2 linked regions of the Thalassoroseus pseudoceratinae genome follow. The protein of the gene in region 2 binds, or shares a complex with, the protein of the main gene of each other region. Links are inferred from orthologs where the notes say so. Each region holds a gene or a part of one and is shown on either strand. Other genes may lie near its edges.

Region 1 (9,029 bases), 310 kb from region 2 along the record:
AATCACGCCGATCTGCGGGCGATCCTCGGCGAAAGTGCATTTGAAACCGAAAGCGATAGCGAAACGATTTTGCATCTCTTTCGCTCCGACCAACTCCGCTGGGTGGCTCGGTTGGATGGTATGTTCGCATTCGTCCTCGCGACGAAAGATCGGGTTATTGCCGCTCGCGATCCATTGGGAATCAAACCGCTTTATGTGGCCGAATTTGAAGAGGGCCTGGCGTTCGCGTCCGAATTGAAGGCGTTCGACGGTCTCGGATTGAAGTCGATCCAGGCCATCAAACCCGGTGGCATGTTCGACAGCATCGACGGTTTCCGCCAATGGTCACGAATTCCGCATGGTGCCGCCGACATCGATCCCGGTGTAAACATCGAGGCGATTTACCGTGAACTTCGGTTGGTCTTGGAAGACGCTGTTCGGAAATGGATGGTCGCCGATGTTGAAGTAGGTTCGTTTCTTTCCGGCGGGCTGGACTCCTCGATTATTGCGGCTCTCGCGGCAAAGGCCATCGATCGACCATTGAAAACGTTTTCGGTCGGTGTGGAAGGCAGTCCCGATTTGCTCGCTGCGAGACAAGTCGCCGAACACATCGGAGCCGATCACTACGAGTTGACGTTCACACCGCAAGACCTGGCGGATGCGTTGCCGCACGTGATCTATCACTTGGAGAGTGCCGACGTGGACCTCGTCCGCAGCGCAATGCCGACGCACTTCGCCACCACGCTGGCCCGCCGACATGTGAAAGCCACGCTCACCGGCGAAGGAGCCGACGAGTTATTCGCCGGCTATGCGTACCATCACGATTACGCGACGGCCCCCCGCGAACTCGCCGAGGAACTCACACGGTCGTTGCAGTCGATGCACAACATCAATTTGCAACGGGTCGATCGCATCACAATGGCTCAGGGACTCGAAGCCCGCACGCCATTTCTGGATCGCGATTTGATCGACTTCGCCCAGTCGATTCCCGCATCCCTCAAAATGCGGGTCACCGACGAAGCCACCGGCAAGACAGTTGAAAAGTGGATTCTCCGCAAAGCCTGCGAGGACTTGTTGCCCCCAGAACTGGTTTGGCGGGAGAAGGCCCAATTCGACGAAGGCACCGGTACGGTCGGTGTGCTCGATCAAGCGTTAGGTTTGGTCGCTAACTCTCCGACACCGATTAGTCGCGAAACCGAAGCGGCGATCTACGAGCAAATTCTTCGCGAGCAGTTCAAAGACCCCGACTTCATTCTCGAAAACGCGGGAACCTGGACCGACAATCGTGTGGCTCACTGATCAACAGAAGTCACGGACGCAAAAAAGGGCAGTCGTCTTGAAGACCAAGACGCTGCCCTTGCTGATTCTTCGAATGTTACCCCGTAGTGTTTGGCTTAGAAGTCTTGCACGACTTCACCGGAGCTCTTGCTTCCCAATGCCCCCCATACGCCGTAGGGACTTTGTCCACCGAAGCTGGCAGAACTTTGCGAAACACCTAGGTTTCCGGTGTTGATTGTCTCGCTGATGAAGCGAACCGAAGCATCGCACATCAACGCATTCACACCACCCGAGTGACGGCTACTGGCTGGCAGCAAGACGTTGACCGAGTCGGCATTCACATTGGCATCATCAGTGCACCCAGGTGAGTTGGGAGGCAAAACGGTGTTGAACGCACAGCGTTCCGGTTGACCGTCCCACAAGGAAGTTCCAAAGCGGCCTTTGACGTTGCTGGGCGTGACAAAGGTGTTCCCGGAAGTCAGCGAAAGACAATTCACAGGCGGATTGATGGTGGCACTCGTCGCGGTTCCTTCGATCGGCTGTGCACCATTGTTGCCACCGATTCCGAAGTTGGCTTTCACGCGTTCGCTCATCATTATGGTATTGCTGGTTCCATCGGTGATGTCACCCATCCGCGTTGAAGTCCGAAACATGAAAATGCCGCGAAGGTTGCTGGTGTCGCGGATGTTCATGTGGCTATCGCCAACGCTGAATGCGTAGTTGGTCTGACGAACACCTTCCGGATACGCGTCGGACGGGCAAAGAAGACCGTCGATCTTCACGTTCCAAACTGACCACCCAGACCATGCGGTTGGTCCACCAGGAGGTGTGGAAGCGTCTCCTGCTTGGATTTGCTTGAACAAGTTGTCTTGCTCGATGAAAGGCAACAAACCGTAGAAACCGCTCAAGCGGTTGCTGTTGGTTGCCGTACCGTATTTCCGAGGGACGAATCCACCGTGGGTATCGTGATAGTTGTGCAACGCGATGCCGAGTTGCTTCAAGTTGTTCTTGCATTGTGTTCGGCGAGCAGCTTCACGGGCCTGTTGAACGGCAGGCAAGAGCAGGGCGATCAGAATGGCGATGATGGCAATGACCACCAGCAATTCGATCAAGGTGAATCCGCGACGCAAGGGGCGGGTGGACATAGACTCTCTCCAAATCAAGAAGGAAGGAACAGAGGGAGTGATTCCCTCGACTATTGGTGGGACTCGTACACTCCGGCTCGGAGGGTTTGGTCTGTGTGGAAACCAAGTGTGAGCCGTTAGGTTGGTGGCTTCGTCTGTGCTCGCCGGACGACATCCAAGTGTGTAGGAAGGGGATGTCGTGGAATCGAATCCAAACTGGTCACTGCATTTTCCGTCTCACCCTGGCCAAGATGGATTGGAAAAATCTATAACAGTGATACGAAATCTTCATAAATATTTTAGAACTCGTATCCCACAAAATTCAAGAGGTGAAAATGTTAAAACTTCAACTCATGCTGATGAGTACTGTGTGTCTGGCCATTTCCAGTGGTTGCGGTGGATCGCCGGAAGTTCCGGGCCGCCCCAAAACGACGCCGGTTTCGATTACGGTCACACAGGGAGGAGAACCAGTCGAGGGGGCTACGGTCGCTTTTATTCCGACCGATCCAGCGAATGGCCATGCGGGTTCTGCGATCACTGATGATCAAGGGCAAGCAGAGCCACGGACCTTTGAACAGGGCGACGGCTTGGTTCCCGGGGCGTATGTTGTCACGGTCGTTAAGAAAGACGCACCGTCCCAAACGGGAACTGCGTCAGAAGATGAAAGCGACTATCAACCGCCGGTCCCTGGCCAACCCGCTGCGACGCCCAAGAACCTGTTGCCGCCGCAGTACGCAGAGCCAGCGAAGTCACCGCTCAAAGCGACAATTCTGGAAACCGATGAGGAACAGGAACTAACCTTCACGATCGAGTAGTTCCAAATTCGCTCTGAAACACATGGCCTCAGCTGGATATCACGCGGCTTGGGCCATGTCGTCCTCGCCGTCTGTGTTGAACTCGCCGTCGTCGCTGACGTCATCGAAGCGAACGGACATGCGTTTGGACACCCCGGATTGTTCCATCGTCACGCCATAGATGACATCGGAAATGGTCATCGTCGGCTTCTTGTGCGTGATGATGATGAACTGCGTTTCGCCCTTGAACTCCTCGACGAGTGCTCCCAATCGCCCGACGTTCGCTTCGTCGAGCGGAGCGTCCACTTCGTCGAGCAGACAGTACGGGCTCGGTCGCGTTTTGAACAACGCCAACAATAGCGCAAACGCGGTCAGGGCTTTCTCGCCACCACTCATCAGCGAGATGCTCTTGAGATCCTTACCCGGCGGACGTGCGATCAATTCGATCCCACATTCGAGCACATCGTTGGGGTCTTCGAGGACGATATCGCCGTCACCCCCACCGAACGCTTTCCGGAATAGGTGTTGGAAGTGTCCGCGAACCAACTCGAACGTTTCGACGAATAGCCGTTTACTTTCGGTGTTGATTTTCCGCACGATTTCTTCGAGGGCGGCTTTGGCTTCGGTGAGGTCCGCGAGTTGCGTGCTCATATGAGCGAAGCGGGCCTCCATTTCTTCGAGGTCGCCCAGACTTTCGGTGTCGACGTTGCCCATACTTTTGAGCCGCCGTCGCAACTTGTCGACTTGCTGCTCGAAACCGTCGCGGAGTTCTTCGAACTCGGGAATCGGTTCTTCGGCAACCGGGGGAGCTTCTTCCGGTTCGTCGAACTCCTCACCGGATTCCAACTCCACAGATTCATCAATGGACTCATCTGTATCGACGGAATCGTCACCCGCTTGCTGCCAACCGGGATGATTTTCGTTGAGGTAATCGTGATACGCCGAGGCATCGGACGCAACAATTTCGTGAAGCTCCAACTGGTATTCTTCGCGGATTCGCTCGGCCATGGATTCGAGCCGTTGACGAATATCACGGGCCGACATCTCTTGCAGGTGCTGTTGGTCGTTCAGATCTCGGCGTTCGCTGCGGAGCGTGGTTTCTTCCTTCAAAAAGACGCTCCGGCGTCCGCGTAAATCGGATTTTTCAGCCATGAGTTGTCGGACACGCGTACCAACGGATTCTTGTTCCAAAGCCAACTCAGCGAGCTGGGCGGACGTGTTCAGCACATGCAATGTGATATCTTGTCGCTTCGCCATCGCCGCCGCGTAACGTCGTTCGACTTCGTCCCGCTGTTGCAGTCGCGTGGTGCGATCCTCCTCCAACCGCTTGTACGCCTGCTGCATTCCGGCAAGCCGTTCCTCGTGCTTGACCGTGCTGAGCCGTTCCTCGGTCTTGGTTTTCTCCAAGGTTTGCAGACGGTGCTCCGAACGAGCCAAGTCGAATTCCAACTGGCTGATGTTGTTTTGCAAACCTTCGAGTTGTTCTTCCGCAGCCGCGTGAGCCGCTTCGGCTTGCTGCAGTTCCGCGGTGACTCGTTCTTCGTCGAGTGTGATTTTGTGAACTTCTTCATCCAACGCGTTGAGATCACGCAACAAGCGAGCGAGCTCTTGAGTCTCCGCGTGATAGACGGCCTTGCATTGATTGTGTTCGTCCGCAGCCTCTTGAAGTGTGTGGTCGATGTCGTCCAGTTCATCGTCGTAGCTCGTCAGCGTGTGAGCCATCCCAGACAGTTCGTTTTCCCGCTGCTCAATGAGTTCACTGACTTCTTGCAGATCGTATTTCAGTCGTTGCAGTTCACTTTTGCGGGGAATAAGTGCCGTCTCGATTTGCAATGTACCGACGACCAAATTGCGATCGGCGTCGAGTAACTCGCCTTGCAGCGTGACGAACCGGCAACCATGCCCCGCACCGTTCGCCAACTGCCGGGCGACTTGAACAGTTTCGACGACCCAGGTATCCGCCAGCAACCGTAATGGCAGGTCCGCGATCCGTGGTGACTCACTGACCAGAGAATCGGCCCGATAACACACACCGGGTTCGCCAGACAGATCCCGTGTGGCGGCGGCGACGGTTTGCCCCGTTTCGTCTTCAGCGACTTCGACCAAAGATTCCGGCGTCAAAGCCGAGAGATCTACAAACCCCACGCGGCCGGTGATGTCGCAAACACCGCTCGTCAAATAGTCGACCAGTGAATCGAGATTATCCACAACCAAGTATTGTGAACGTGGCCCAAGAGCGGCTTCGAGAATCGCAGCGTGCTCCAACTCAACCTCTAGCAGCTCTGCAACGCTGCCATGAATCGTGTTCCAAGGCGGTTGATCGAGAGTGGCCGCGCGACGCAGAAGTTCCTTCACGCCGACACCCAAACCGTTCTGCCGTCGTTCGAGATCGTCGAGCACATTCTTGCGAGCTTGCCAACCGCTTCGTTGTTCGCGAAGGTCAGATAGACTCTGCTGATACGAATGCCGATCTTCGAGAAGTTTACGACGTTCGGCATGGAGTTCGTGGACTCGGTCCCCGAGTCGCACCACCCGTTCCCCGGATGTCTCCAATTCATCGCGGCGACCGCGGCATTCGTCCTCGCACGCGTTGACGGCTTCCGCGACTCGTGACCGACGTGCCAACACGCCGACTTTCGACTCGCTCATGGCTTTCAGTTGCTGACGGAACCCGTCCGCGCGACTGGCGGCAACCGACGCTTCCTTCATCTGTTCCAGGAGTTGTTCCCGATATTCCTCAACCGTGTCGCGTTCGCTCTGAATCTTGTGATTCAACTCCGCGATTTCCGCGAGACACTGCTCGAGACGGCCTTTGCGTTCGGCGTGTTCTTGTTCGAATTGCATGAGTTGCGAATGAACGTGGTCAATCTCGCCGATCACCTCCGCCGCCCGCGACGCCAAAAACGTGCGTTGATGCCGCAATCGGTCGAGTTCGGTTTCCAACTCCTCCAACCGCGAAGATTGGTGCCCAATGGTTGTCTCGTGACCGGCCAGTGTTTCGCGTTGAGCCGAGCTGGCTTGCTCCTCCACACGTAATCGGTCTTCCACTTCGGCGATATCAACGTCGAGCGCGGAAAGCTGGGATTCCAATTCCTGATGACGGCTGTTGACCTCATCCAATCGGCGTCCGCACTCGGACAGTTCCGTTTCGAGGTGGGTCAGTTCTTCGGATTGATAGCGATAATCATCCGCAGCCAGACCGAGCCAAAGTTTCTTCAACTCGGCGGACGTGTCCCGATACTTGGCCGCACGTCCGGCTTGTGTGCGTAGAGAATTGAGGCGGTTTTCGACTTCCTCGACAATGTCCCGCAAACGCAGCAAGTTTTGATCGACACGTTCCAGCTTCCGCAGGGCATCCGCCTTGCGTGCCTTGAACTTGCTGATTCCGGCGGCTTCTTCAAAGATGACCCGCCGATTCGCTGCGTTGGCTTGCAGAATTTGATCGACGCGGCCTTGTTCGATGATGTTATACGCCGCGGACCCGGCACCGGTCCCCATCAGCAGACTGCGGATATCCTTTAACCGAGCCGTTTGTCGATTAATCAGGTATTCCGCATCGCCGTTCCGCCACAACCGTCGACCGATTGCCACTTCACGGGCATCAATTGGCAGAAAGCCGGATGTGTTGTCGAACGTCAGCGTGGCTTCGGCAAAGTTACTTCCTTTGCGGCCACTGGAGCCGTTGAAGATGACGTCCGTCATCTCTTTGCCGCGAAGACTCTTCGCGCTTTGATCCCCAAGAATCCACTTGATGCCATCGACAACGTTACTCTTGCCACTACCGTTCGGTCCCACCACGGCGGTAATGCCGGGCGAGAAGTCGAACCGCGTCTTCTCGGCAAAACTTTTGAAGCCGAAGAGTTCAAGGGATTTCAGCATGGTCTGAGTTCAAGACCTGTTCAAGTGATCGCAAGTCAGGTGACAGGGATCAAGTCGCGGGAATCAGGATAGGCGATGCAGAGTACCTCTGCCGTTCGTATCCCGACTCCCGATCCTTAACTCCTGATCAGTCCGTGTTGAGTTGGGGTTTGCCCAACAGTCGACGTGGGTCGTACCATTTTCTTTCATCTTGGAGAAGAGCGTTTTCGAGATTCTCGCCTTCTTCGTCGTCGATCGGAGATTTATCAGTCACGCTAGCTTGCCCATCTTTCTCATCGAAGGGCAATTCTTCTTCTTCGTCGTCATCTCGGGATTTTCGTTCGCGGGATGATTTTTCTTCGCCAGCTTCAAACAGGTTCGGTAGCAAACCGCTTCCACCAACTCGCGAAGAGGATGTTTTCTCGGCATCCCGGTAGTAGATTCGACCCGATTTCGGCAGCGCATCGACTTCCAGACGACCAACCAAGTTGTGCTGAATATCCGCCTGCGTGAGCAATTGGGCGACGTCTGGATAGGTGGCTCCCATTTCCGTGACGGCACGGACGACGTCCACAACACGATTCGGAACTTCCCGTTTTTGATCGGTCCGTCCCACTTGGAATCGGCTGATTTTGACAGTGGAGCTTCCCGGCGACCCGGTCACGAGGATGTGTCGCCCGGCTCGCAATGCCATCGGAGTTTCAAACTTCTGCCCAGCTCCGAAGATCACAACCTCCGCAATTTTGCGGTTGGTCAGGTGAACCATTGGTTCGCCCTCTGTATCCAAGGCATGCAACATGAATTGTGCATCCTCGATACTGGGCAACGGTTCGCCTTCGATGAACGGGTCCCGTTTATCCAACACGGACAATGCCCGAAACGCCCCGTAACGGGTTTCCGCACTGTCGCTGCTTAGCAAACTTCGGAGACCGACGTGGGCGGTTGCGTCTTCCGTTGCTGCCAGTCCCGCCAAAGCGTACACACGAAATGCGGGTTCGTCCCGAGCGGCCTCGACAAGAGCATCGATCCCGTCTGGCTCACCCAGATACGTGATCGCCATCGCTGCATGGAATCGCACTTCCAAGTCCGGATTTTCCAAAGCGTCTCGGAGAATCGGAATCGAATCCCGCCCGACGGCTTCCAACTCCAACGCCGCCTTCTCCGCAGTCGGTGGGTTGTTCAACTTGTCAGCAAGTTTCTCCACCCGAACGTGCTTGGCGACATCGGTTTCACGGAAAGCAATGTGCCGAATGGCTTGGAGAAATCGTGGATAATTCTCTTTGTAACGCGGTTGCAGTTTGAGTTCGATTCGTTGATGAGTCTTGGCTTCCGCCAGCGGTTCGCGAATACCGGCTCGGTTGTAGCGGTAGAAGCGTTTTCCAATTCGGTCCGCGATACGGACCGAGTTCCGGAAGCTGGCGAAATCGTTTCGCAGGTACATCGTGAGGTGACGTTCCGTTTTGGAAACGCCCCCACCGAGAACCCGACCGCGTTTGAGGACACCGGCTAACTCCTCACGATCGCCTTCGCTGGCGGACACCAGAATCGGTCCCGATGCAATCGCGAACTCGCGACCAGTCATCACACCTTCACCGGGAACGACCGCATGTTCGCTGAGGTACGTTTCGTATAGCCAACCACCATTCAGGCTTTTCGTGTCGTCCTTACCGGGAACCCGAACTTCCACGTCGAACCGATCGCCCTTGGCAACCAACGGTGGAAGATAGGCCCGGACCACAACCAATGCCGTATCGGGCGATGCAAGCAACTGGTTCGGGTTCTTGATATCGCGACGCCGCATCTCGTCGAGGAGCGCCTCACGATAGTGTGATGGAGCCGGGTCACCGCCATTGCCATCCAGACCGACAACCAGACCCACACCTTCCAAGGTAATGAAATGCAATCCTTCGATCGTGGTGTAGTCACCCACCATCGGAGTTTCGATTGTGGTTTCGAGTGTGAGATCTTCGTCAGGGCTCTGCGAGCGGGCGAATAG
Region 2 (7,545 bases):
CGATACCAACGTGACCTGACACACACACCACAGACCAGCGGAAACACTCATGATTGACTCTCCCGCAAGATGTCTTCCAAAACCTGGCGTTCGCGATCTGTGAGTTCCTGCTCGTCCACGAGTTGTTTCAACAACAACTCCCGCGATCCGCGAAACACACGGTCGAGTAAGTCACCAAGCAAGCTCCCGGAGACATCTTCGAACGACCTTCGAGCGCGATAGCAGAACGGTCGTTCCGACTTGGTTTGATCGAGAAAATTCTTCTCCATTAAAATCCGAACCAAGGTGGCCACCGTCGTGTAGGCCAGCTCTATCTTCGAGGCGGCCAGCCGGTCTCGAACTTCCGCAACCGTCAATTCGGAATCAGTCTCGGGCAAGTCCCAAAAAATCTGCATGATTTCCAGTTCTCGATCTGTCAACTCTTTGGCACGCGGCCGAGCCATCGCCAAACCTCCACATTTGGTTTTTTAGATTTGGTTTCATAGTAATCACGATTACGGAAACGTCAACAAGAATCTCAGAGAAAACTTTCGGCGGGAATTCGCAATCAGACGGGAAGTTCGCGGGCCATGCGATAGTTGACCATTTCCACGCCGCGACAAACCACGATCTGCCGTTCCAGCGTTGCAAAACCGTGACGTTCAAAGAAGGGGCGGGCGGTGATGCTGGCTTCCACCGTGAGTCGCGGCAGCGACTGCCGAGTCGCTTCTTCGAAGATGGTCGTGATTAACCCTCGACCAATTCCGATCCCCTGATGATCTGCCGACACATAAAACCGATCGATGTGCCCGTTTGGTTCCAATTCACCAAACCCGATCGGTCGCTCGTTCTGCTCCGCGACAATGACGAATCGCCCGGTAAACCGATCGGCCCAGGCGATGTCATCAATGTCGTCCGACGCCCAAGCCTCAATTTGCTCAGGCGTGTAGTCGCGGCAGTTGATTCGTTGAATTGTATCGCGAAAGAGAGACAACAATTCGGATGCATCGCCCGCTTGATAGGGGCGGAGTTTCCACATCGAATCAGAACAATTCCGAGATCGGTTGGCCGCCTTCTTCGACGATTGGGATCGGCCGACCTTGCGGGTTTGTCCAATGTGATTGGAGATCGATGTCGAGATGTTGGAACACCGTGGCTGCCAAGTCTTGTGGACGAACGGCTCGTGATTGGATCGCTCCACCTTGCCGATCGGTACTACCGATGGCTTGACCGTGATTCAATCCGCCACCGGCGGCGAGCATCGACATCACCGGCGTCCAGTGATCGCGTCCCAATTCATTGTTGATTCGTGGAGAGCGTCCGAATTCGCCCATCATCAACACCAGCGTTTCGTCGAGCAATCCCCGTTCTTCCAGATCGGTGACCAAACCGTACATGGCACGATCGACTCGCGGCAGCAGCGGTTTCAATCCCTTCTCGATTCCGCCCCAACGCACGTTGTCGCCGTGGTGATCGAAGTACCCCCAGGCACCGCTAACCAGCACGAAGGACACACCGTTTTCCACCAAACGCCGAGCCAACAACGCCTTTTGTCCAACGCTCGTTTGCCCGTATCGTTCTTTCAACTCCGCTGATTCATCGTCCAGACTGAACGCTTCTTGAACCTTGCCGGAGAGAACCATGTCAACCGCTTGCTGTGTGAAACGATCACTTTGAGCCAACGTGTTGCTTTGATCCAAATCCTTCTGGAGACGATCAAACTGCCGACGCAAACCCGCCCGATCTTGCAAACGATCGACAGAAACGCCTTTCGGCATGGCGAACTTACCCGCGAGTTCCATTCCCTTCACGGGTTCAAAATCTGAGCCCATCATGCCTGCACCGTACACATCGGCGGCCCAGCTATCCGCGAGCCCGACAAACGCCGGCATGTTGGGATTGTTCGAGCCGCGAAACTTCGCCGCAATGGATCCCATCGAAGGATATCCGGCCCCGTCTTTGCCATCGTTCGTGCGACGTGCCAGGGGATTTCCGGCTTGCATCGTGATTGGCGTGTGATTACTGGCCGTCGTGTCCACAGAGCGAATCACCGACAGGCGATCTGCAATCGATGCTTGCAACGGCATGTGCTCCGAGAATCGCACGCCCGGAATCTTCGTTGCAATGTCACCAAACGGACTTCGGATTTCGACGGGAGCATCCGGCTTTGGGTCCCACATGTCAATTTGACTCGGTCCGCCGGACAGCCAGAAGAGAATCACAGATTTCTTCGGCGTTCCTGTCGGACTGGCTGCGGCTTGGCGAAGCACACTCGGAAGCGACAACCCCGCCATTCCGGCTAAACCGGTCTGCAAGAACCAACGTCGCGAACCACCCACGCGAATCAAATCCCGTGCGGCGGGCGCAAACGGAGAACGGGCAACTTGTTGGGCGTGACTTGCAGCATGCGGTGAGTGAGTCATATTCCGTACTCTCAATCGGGCGAGATCGATGGGGGGAGGCGCGTCAACAAATACTCTTATCGACAGTTTAACAAATCAACATTCGTTGTCACGTCCGAATCTCACACGATTCTCGATTCATGATTCCCCACGAAGACGCTGGGTGAGTTTCGCAATCACAGCGGCACATTCTTTGCGAGCTTCCGCAAGCCCACTTGGAGTAACATTCCCCGCTTTACAGTAATCCAGCACGATATCCTCAGCGGCCATCAACTCTTTGCAAGCGTCCGGAATCTCGGAGGCGATTTCGGGGGGAATCGTGGAAACACCGTTCAAGTCGCCGTGAAGCAGGTCGCCAGGATAGACGATGATCCCGCCCACACTGATCGGCACGTTGATATCTAAAATATGACAGTACCCGTGTGAGCAGGTTTCGCCGTTCGTGAACACTGGGAAGCCGAGAGCTTCGACTTGGTCCAAATCCCGACCCGTGCCGGAGGTGATCAGTCCTTTTGCTCCAAAGGCCTGGTAGGTCGTACACATCACCTCGCCGAATGTCGCGGAGGTCGTGGGTTCATCGAGATCCTGAAACACGACGACTGGCGGACCGGGAAGTTCGTCGAACCGGGCCACTTGTTGATCGAGACTCGCATAAACGTCGCCCCCGCGTGGTGGAGCCATCGACCGAAACTGCGATGTCAACGCATATCCCACCATCGGCGGCATCTTGGGGAAACTCGCCTTGATGGAGTGGTTCATGTACCCCGTGTTGCGAGGGCGAACGTCCCATAACTCAATGACATTGCAAACGGTCGGTGTATCGTACTTGGCGAGAGCGGCAAGTTGGTCATTGGTCAGGCCGGGAGTGGTCATCGTGGAGTCCTGCTTCGGTGGTGAATTCTGGATCGGCAACGAGGTCTTCGTCCGTCAACGACGGATCAAACCTCGGATCGAGCGGACCACCATACCAAACATTCACACCGACGGCACCCAAACCCGCGATGAGCAGCAACAGGTATCCCAACCAATACGCGGGCAGTGATTCGAACTCCCAACCGTGATGACCGGCGAACACACACGCCAATCCAACGACCAACAAGAAACCGAGAGAGATCAACCGCCAACGGCAGCGTTTTTGAAGCAGTTGTCGCGGTGCCGAGATCGATTCAGCAATGTGATCGGCCACGAATTTTTCATCGGACTTCTGGCCCAACCAGGCCAATCCCAGGACAATCGGCCAAGCCACGACTGCGAACAGCAACCCCCAACCAAGATCCGGTTGTCGATCGTCAGTCAATAGCCCCACCACTAGGACCACCGTAAGCCCACCAAACAGCAGGTGGATTTGAAAGGCGTCGCCACTGCGTAGGAATCGACGGAATTCGGGCGAGAACATCGCTGCCCTCCGGCATTCAATCAAGAGAGTGAACCCAACGTGTTCCCAGATCGTAAAACGAACGCTGGCGAATTTCGAGTTGGTCGACTCAATCAAGCCGCCTGTTGTAGCGGCGGCTCTTCCTCGGAGTCGTCCGGAGCTTCTGTTTGCTCGGTCGAGGGTTCTGCCTGTTCAGGCTGGGGTTGCGGTGCTGGTTCTTGTTCCGATTCTTCCAACGGTGGCAAGACGGTGATTTCGCCGTAATCGGCGGGCTGCTCGGCTCGGAAGCTGTAGTGACGGATCAGCTCTAGAATCGCCAGAAACACACCGACAATTCGGCTACGTTCGTTTTCGCCTTGGAAGAAATCGCTGAATTTCACACGCCCCGACTTCATCACGCGATCGCGGATGCGGTCCATGTGGACGGAAATTGGGGTGTCGTCGTAGCGGATGTTCGCATGCGACGGTTCTTCCGTCTTCGTCTTGACGATTCGCCCGAGAGCACTCACCAAGTCCCACAATTCCACATCACGAATGTAATCGGCCGACGGGTCCTTGCCGCCACGCGGACGGTCGTCGGTCAAACGTGGGAAACGTTCCTGCCAGATCGCCGCTTGTTCTTCGAGTGCCGTCGCCGCTTCCTTGAACTTCTTGTATTCCAACAATTGCTGGATCAGTTCACTTCGTGGATCGCGATCTTCGGTGTCGTCTTGCGATTCCTCAGGACGAGGCAGCACCTCGCGACTCTTAATCTCAACCAGCGTGCTCGCCATCACGATGAAGTCGCCGACAAGATCAAGATCGATCCATTCGAGAACTTCGAGAAACTCGGCAAACTGGGAGGTAATCTTCGCGATCGGCAATTCGCGGATATCCAGCTCGCTCCGCTCGACCAGGTAAAGCAATAGGTCGAGCGGACCGCTGAAAATGTCTAATTCGACTCGGTACAACGCAGTAGTCATCGAAGCCGATCGGGGGAGGAGTTGTTGGATTCCGTCGATACGCAATCAAACGCTGTCTGCGCATCGATCTAGAATCGTTATCGTCACCAGTACCGTCACGACTTGAATAATTCGCAAAGTCGATGCGGTCAACCCAGCTTCTCCGAGATCGGCCCCAATCCGCGAGCTTCCGCTCAATCCGTGAGTTCAAACTTGAAATCGTTCTCACCATCTTCCGCCACGCTCGCGGTGAGTTTCGACTGATCAAAGTCGTTGTATTTCGCCGGTAGCTGATTTTCCTCGGTCGTCGGCGGAATCACGCCTTCGGGATCTTTGATCTCCGGTTGGTGAACGACGATCTTGGAAATCCGCACCTGGTGAGACCCGGGAACCGCTCCGTCGCCTGGCTCGTAAGTGGTGAGTTCAAACCGACCCTCGGCATCGGTTTTTGCATACGCGGGACCACCTTTGGCCGACGAACGGAAAACCACATCGGCTCCCTCGACCGGATCACCGTTATATGTGACCGTCCCGGAAACGGGGACGACTTTGGGTCGATCTTTGGTCCATTGATCTTCCGTTGCGCCCCCACATCCCACAGCAATCACAATGGGCAACATGCAGAAAAGAGCAAGAATCCTCGAACGCATAAACATCGATTTCCTCAGAGTTGTTTGATTCACACCGTGTCGGACGCTCATCCCCAAACATTAGGGAGGCCCGGATCGACGGTCGTTAATTGAAGAGACTCCGGCGGCGACGATTGCAACCGGAGTCCATAAATTTCCGCAAGAATTGCAGGACACTCGAACACAGTCGCTGTTCGACTGGTTCAGAGCGGGTTCTGTTCTACGTCTTTCGCAGACACAGAATACGGTCATCCGGTTTAGAACTCGCTGATGACTTCGCTTCCGCCCTTGGATCCCAATGCTCCCCACACACCATACGGGCTCACGCCGCCGGTGACAGCGGTTTGCGTGAGATCGCCGGTGTTGATGTTTTCACTCACAAACCGGACGGATGCATCACACAGCAAGACCTGAACCCCGCCAGGGTGAAGACTGCTAGCGGTATACAACCCACCACCTGACTGCGAACTGCAAGTCGGTCCGTTCGGGGGGAGAATCGTCGTCAGCCCGACATACCCGGATCGGCCATCGGGCCAACGGTAGCCCGAACAACGATCGGCCGCAATCACTGGGGCTCCACTGACATACTGCCCACCCACAAATTGTGCCAAGCAGCCGGTCGGATTCGTCGTGTTGGACGAAATGTGCATGCCGAGCCGATTGTCGCCTTTGGGTTTGACGAACTCGGACATCGCAATCGTGTTGCTGGTTCCATCGGTGATATCCCGCATTTTCACTGCGGATTGCTCACCGAAGACTCCACGCACATTGCTGCCTGCCAAGTTGTAATTGTCCCCCATGTTGAACGAATAGTTGACTTCACCAAACGGGCTCCCGGCCAAGGAATCCGAAGGGCACAGCCACGCATCCACTTGGGTGGTATACGGTTGAAACGCGGTATTCCAAACGTATTGCGGGTTGGCTTGAATTTGCTCCGCCATCGCATTTTGTTCGATGTACGGCAGCAACATCACAAATCCACTATGACGCGGCGGGAGTGAGGTGCCACTCGTGTTTCCCGAGGTGATCGGTCCACCTTGCCGCGGCGGAAAGGATTTGTGAACGTCGTGATAATTGTGCAACGCCAACCCAAATTGCTTGAGGTTGTTCTTGCATTGCGTTCTTCTCGCTGCTTCCCGTGCCTGCTGAACGGCGGGCAGCAACAATGCGATCAGAATTGCAATAATCGCAATCACGACCAGCAATTCGATCAACGTGAAGCCCGAGCGACGGTCCCTTTTCATTCTCATGTCCTTGGAAAAAGATACTGACTAAAAAATCACATGGTCTGCTGTATCATAGGTGACGAATCCAACACCGCAAACACTCAGACTATTCGCTTTTTTCATCAAATTCTTATCAAAAGTTTCGTAACCTGCATGACACGACCAACTCGTTCGACGTGAAGACAGTTCGGCGGTATGCTGATTTCTTGATCTGACTATTTCAACATCATGACTCGACCAAGCCACGGAGCCGCTCATGGATCAAACTTCAGGAACTCCGACGACAAAAACGCAGGATTCGTCCGTTAATCGCCGTAGTTTTCTAGCCGCGACGACTGCCGGAATTTTGGCTGCGAAGTCAGCTCTCGGACGTGATTACGGCCCGGATGCCCCTCCGGTGCGGTATCCTGATCCCGATATTGTGACGCTGGACGATCGGTTCAAAAAATACGCCCTCGGCAACACGCCGATTCAACGGATTTACCATAGTCCCGATTTGCTCTGGGCCGAAGGTCCGGCTTGGAATGGCGTGGGAAAATATCTGGTGTGGAGCGACATCCCCAACAATCGCCAACTCCGCTGGATGGCCGAAGACGGACATGTGAGCGAACGCTTCCGCTATCCTTCCGGCAACAGCAATGGGAACACATTCGATTTCCAAGGCCGACAGATTTCCTGCGAACACGGCAACCGACGGGTCGTGCGGTATGAGTATGACGGTTCCGTGACGGTCCTCGCCGACTCCTACAACGGCAAGGAATTCAACGCCCCCAACGATGCCGTCGTGCATCCCGAAGACGGAGCCATCTGGTTCACCGACCCCGGTTATGGCAGTCTGATGAACTACGAAGGCCACAAAGCCGACACCGGTTCCGTCCAACCGAATCAGAAGGAAGCCGTCTACCGCATCGACGCCAAGACGATGAAAGTCGAGCAGGTGACCGACGAAATCTTCAAACCAAACGGGCTGTGTTTCTCGCCGGATTACAAGAA

What was found.
Region 1: the proteins of G6R38_RS05360 (region 2) and smc are in contact, whole or in part, in a crystal structure (PDB 3ZGX), measured with the Bacillus subtilis proteins. The link is inferred for Thalassoroseus pseudoceratinae from one-to-one orthologs.

Annotation. Positions count from the first base shown.
Region 1 is NZ_JAALXT010000001.1:1,121,920-1,130,948, forward strand. What follows is about bases 3,036-7,387. They hold smc (chromosome segregation protein SMC), read right to left. Parts: upstream 7,055-7,387; coding sequence 3,236-7,054; downstream 3,036-3,235. Other genes in these bases: G6R38_RS04185 (carboxypeptidase-like regulatory domain-containing protein), read left to right, coding at 3,036-3,196; G6R38_RS04195 (flagellar basal body P-ring protein FlgI), read right to left, coding at 7,182-7,387. Outside these bases: asnB (asparagine synthase (glutamine-hydrolyzing)), read left to right, coding at 1-1,278; G6R38_RS04180 (DUF1559 domain-containing protein), read right to left, coding at 1,374-2,402; more of G6R38_RS04185, read left to right, coding at 2,717-3,035; more of G6R38_RS04195, read right to left, coding at 7,388-9,029. UniProt on the Bacillus subtilis protein: Required for chromosome condensation and partitioning.
Region 2 is NZ_JAALXT010000001.1:1,429,458-1,437,002, forward strand. The notes cover bases 2,795-5,662. They hold G6R38_RS05360 (segregation and condensation protein A), read right to left. Parts: upstream 4,719-5,662; coding sequence 3,870-4,718; downstream 2,795-3,869. Other genes in these bases: G6R38_RS05350 (RraA family protein), read right to left, coding at 2,795-3,254; G6R38_RS05355 (hypothetical protein), read right to left, coding at 3,229-3,777; G6R38_RS05365 (carboxypeptidase-like regulatory domain-containing protein), read right to left, coding at 4,892-5,347; G6R38_RS05370 (DUF1559 domain-containing protein), read right to left, coding at 5,584-5,662. Outside these bases: G6R38_RS05330 (M56 family metallopeptidase), read right to left, coding at 1-51; G6R38_RS05335 (BlaI/MecI/CopY family transcriptional regulator), read right to left, coding at 48-443; G6R38_RS05340 (GNAT family N-acetyltransferase), read right to left, coding at 548-1,018; G6R38_RS05345 (DUF1501 domain-containing protein), read right to left, coding at 1,023-2,402; more of G6R38_RS05350, read right to left, coding at 2,520-2,794; more of G6R38_RS05370, read right to left, coding at 5,663-6,570; G6R38_RS05375 (SMP-30/gluconolactonase/LRE family protein), read left to right, coding at 6,809-7,545. UniProt on the Bacillus subtilis protein: Participates in chromosomal partition during cell division. May act via the formation of a condensin-like complex containing Smc and ScpB that pull DNA away from mid-cell into both cell halves.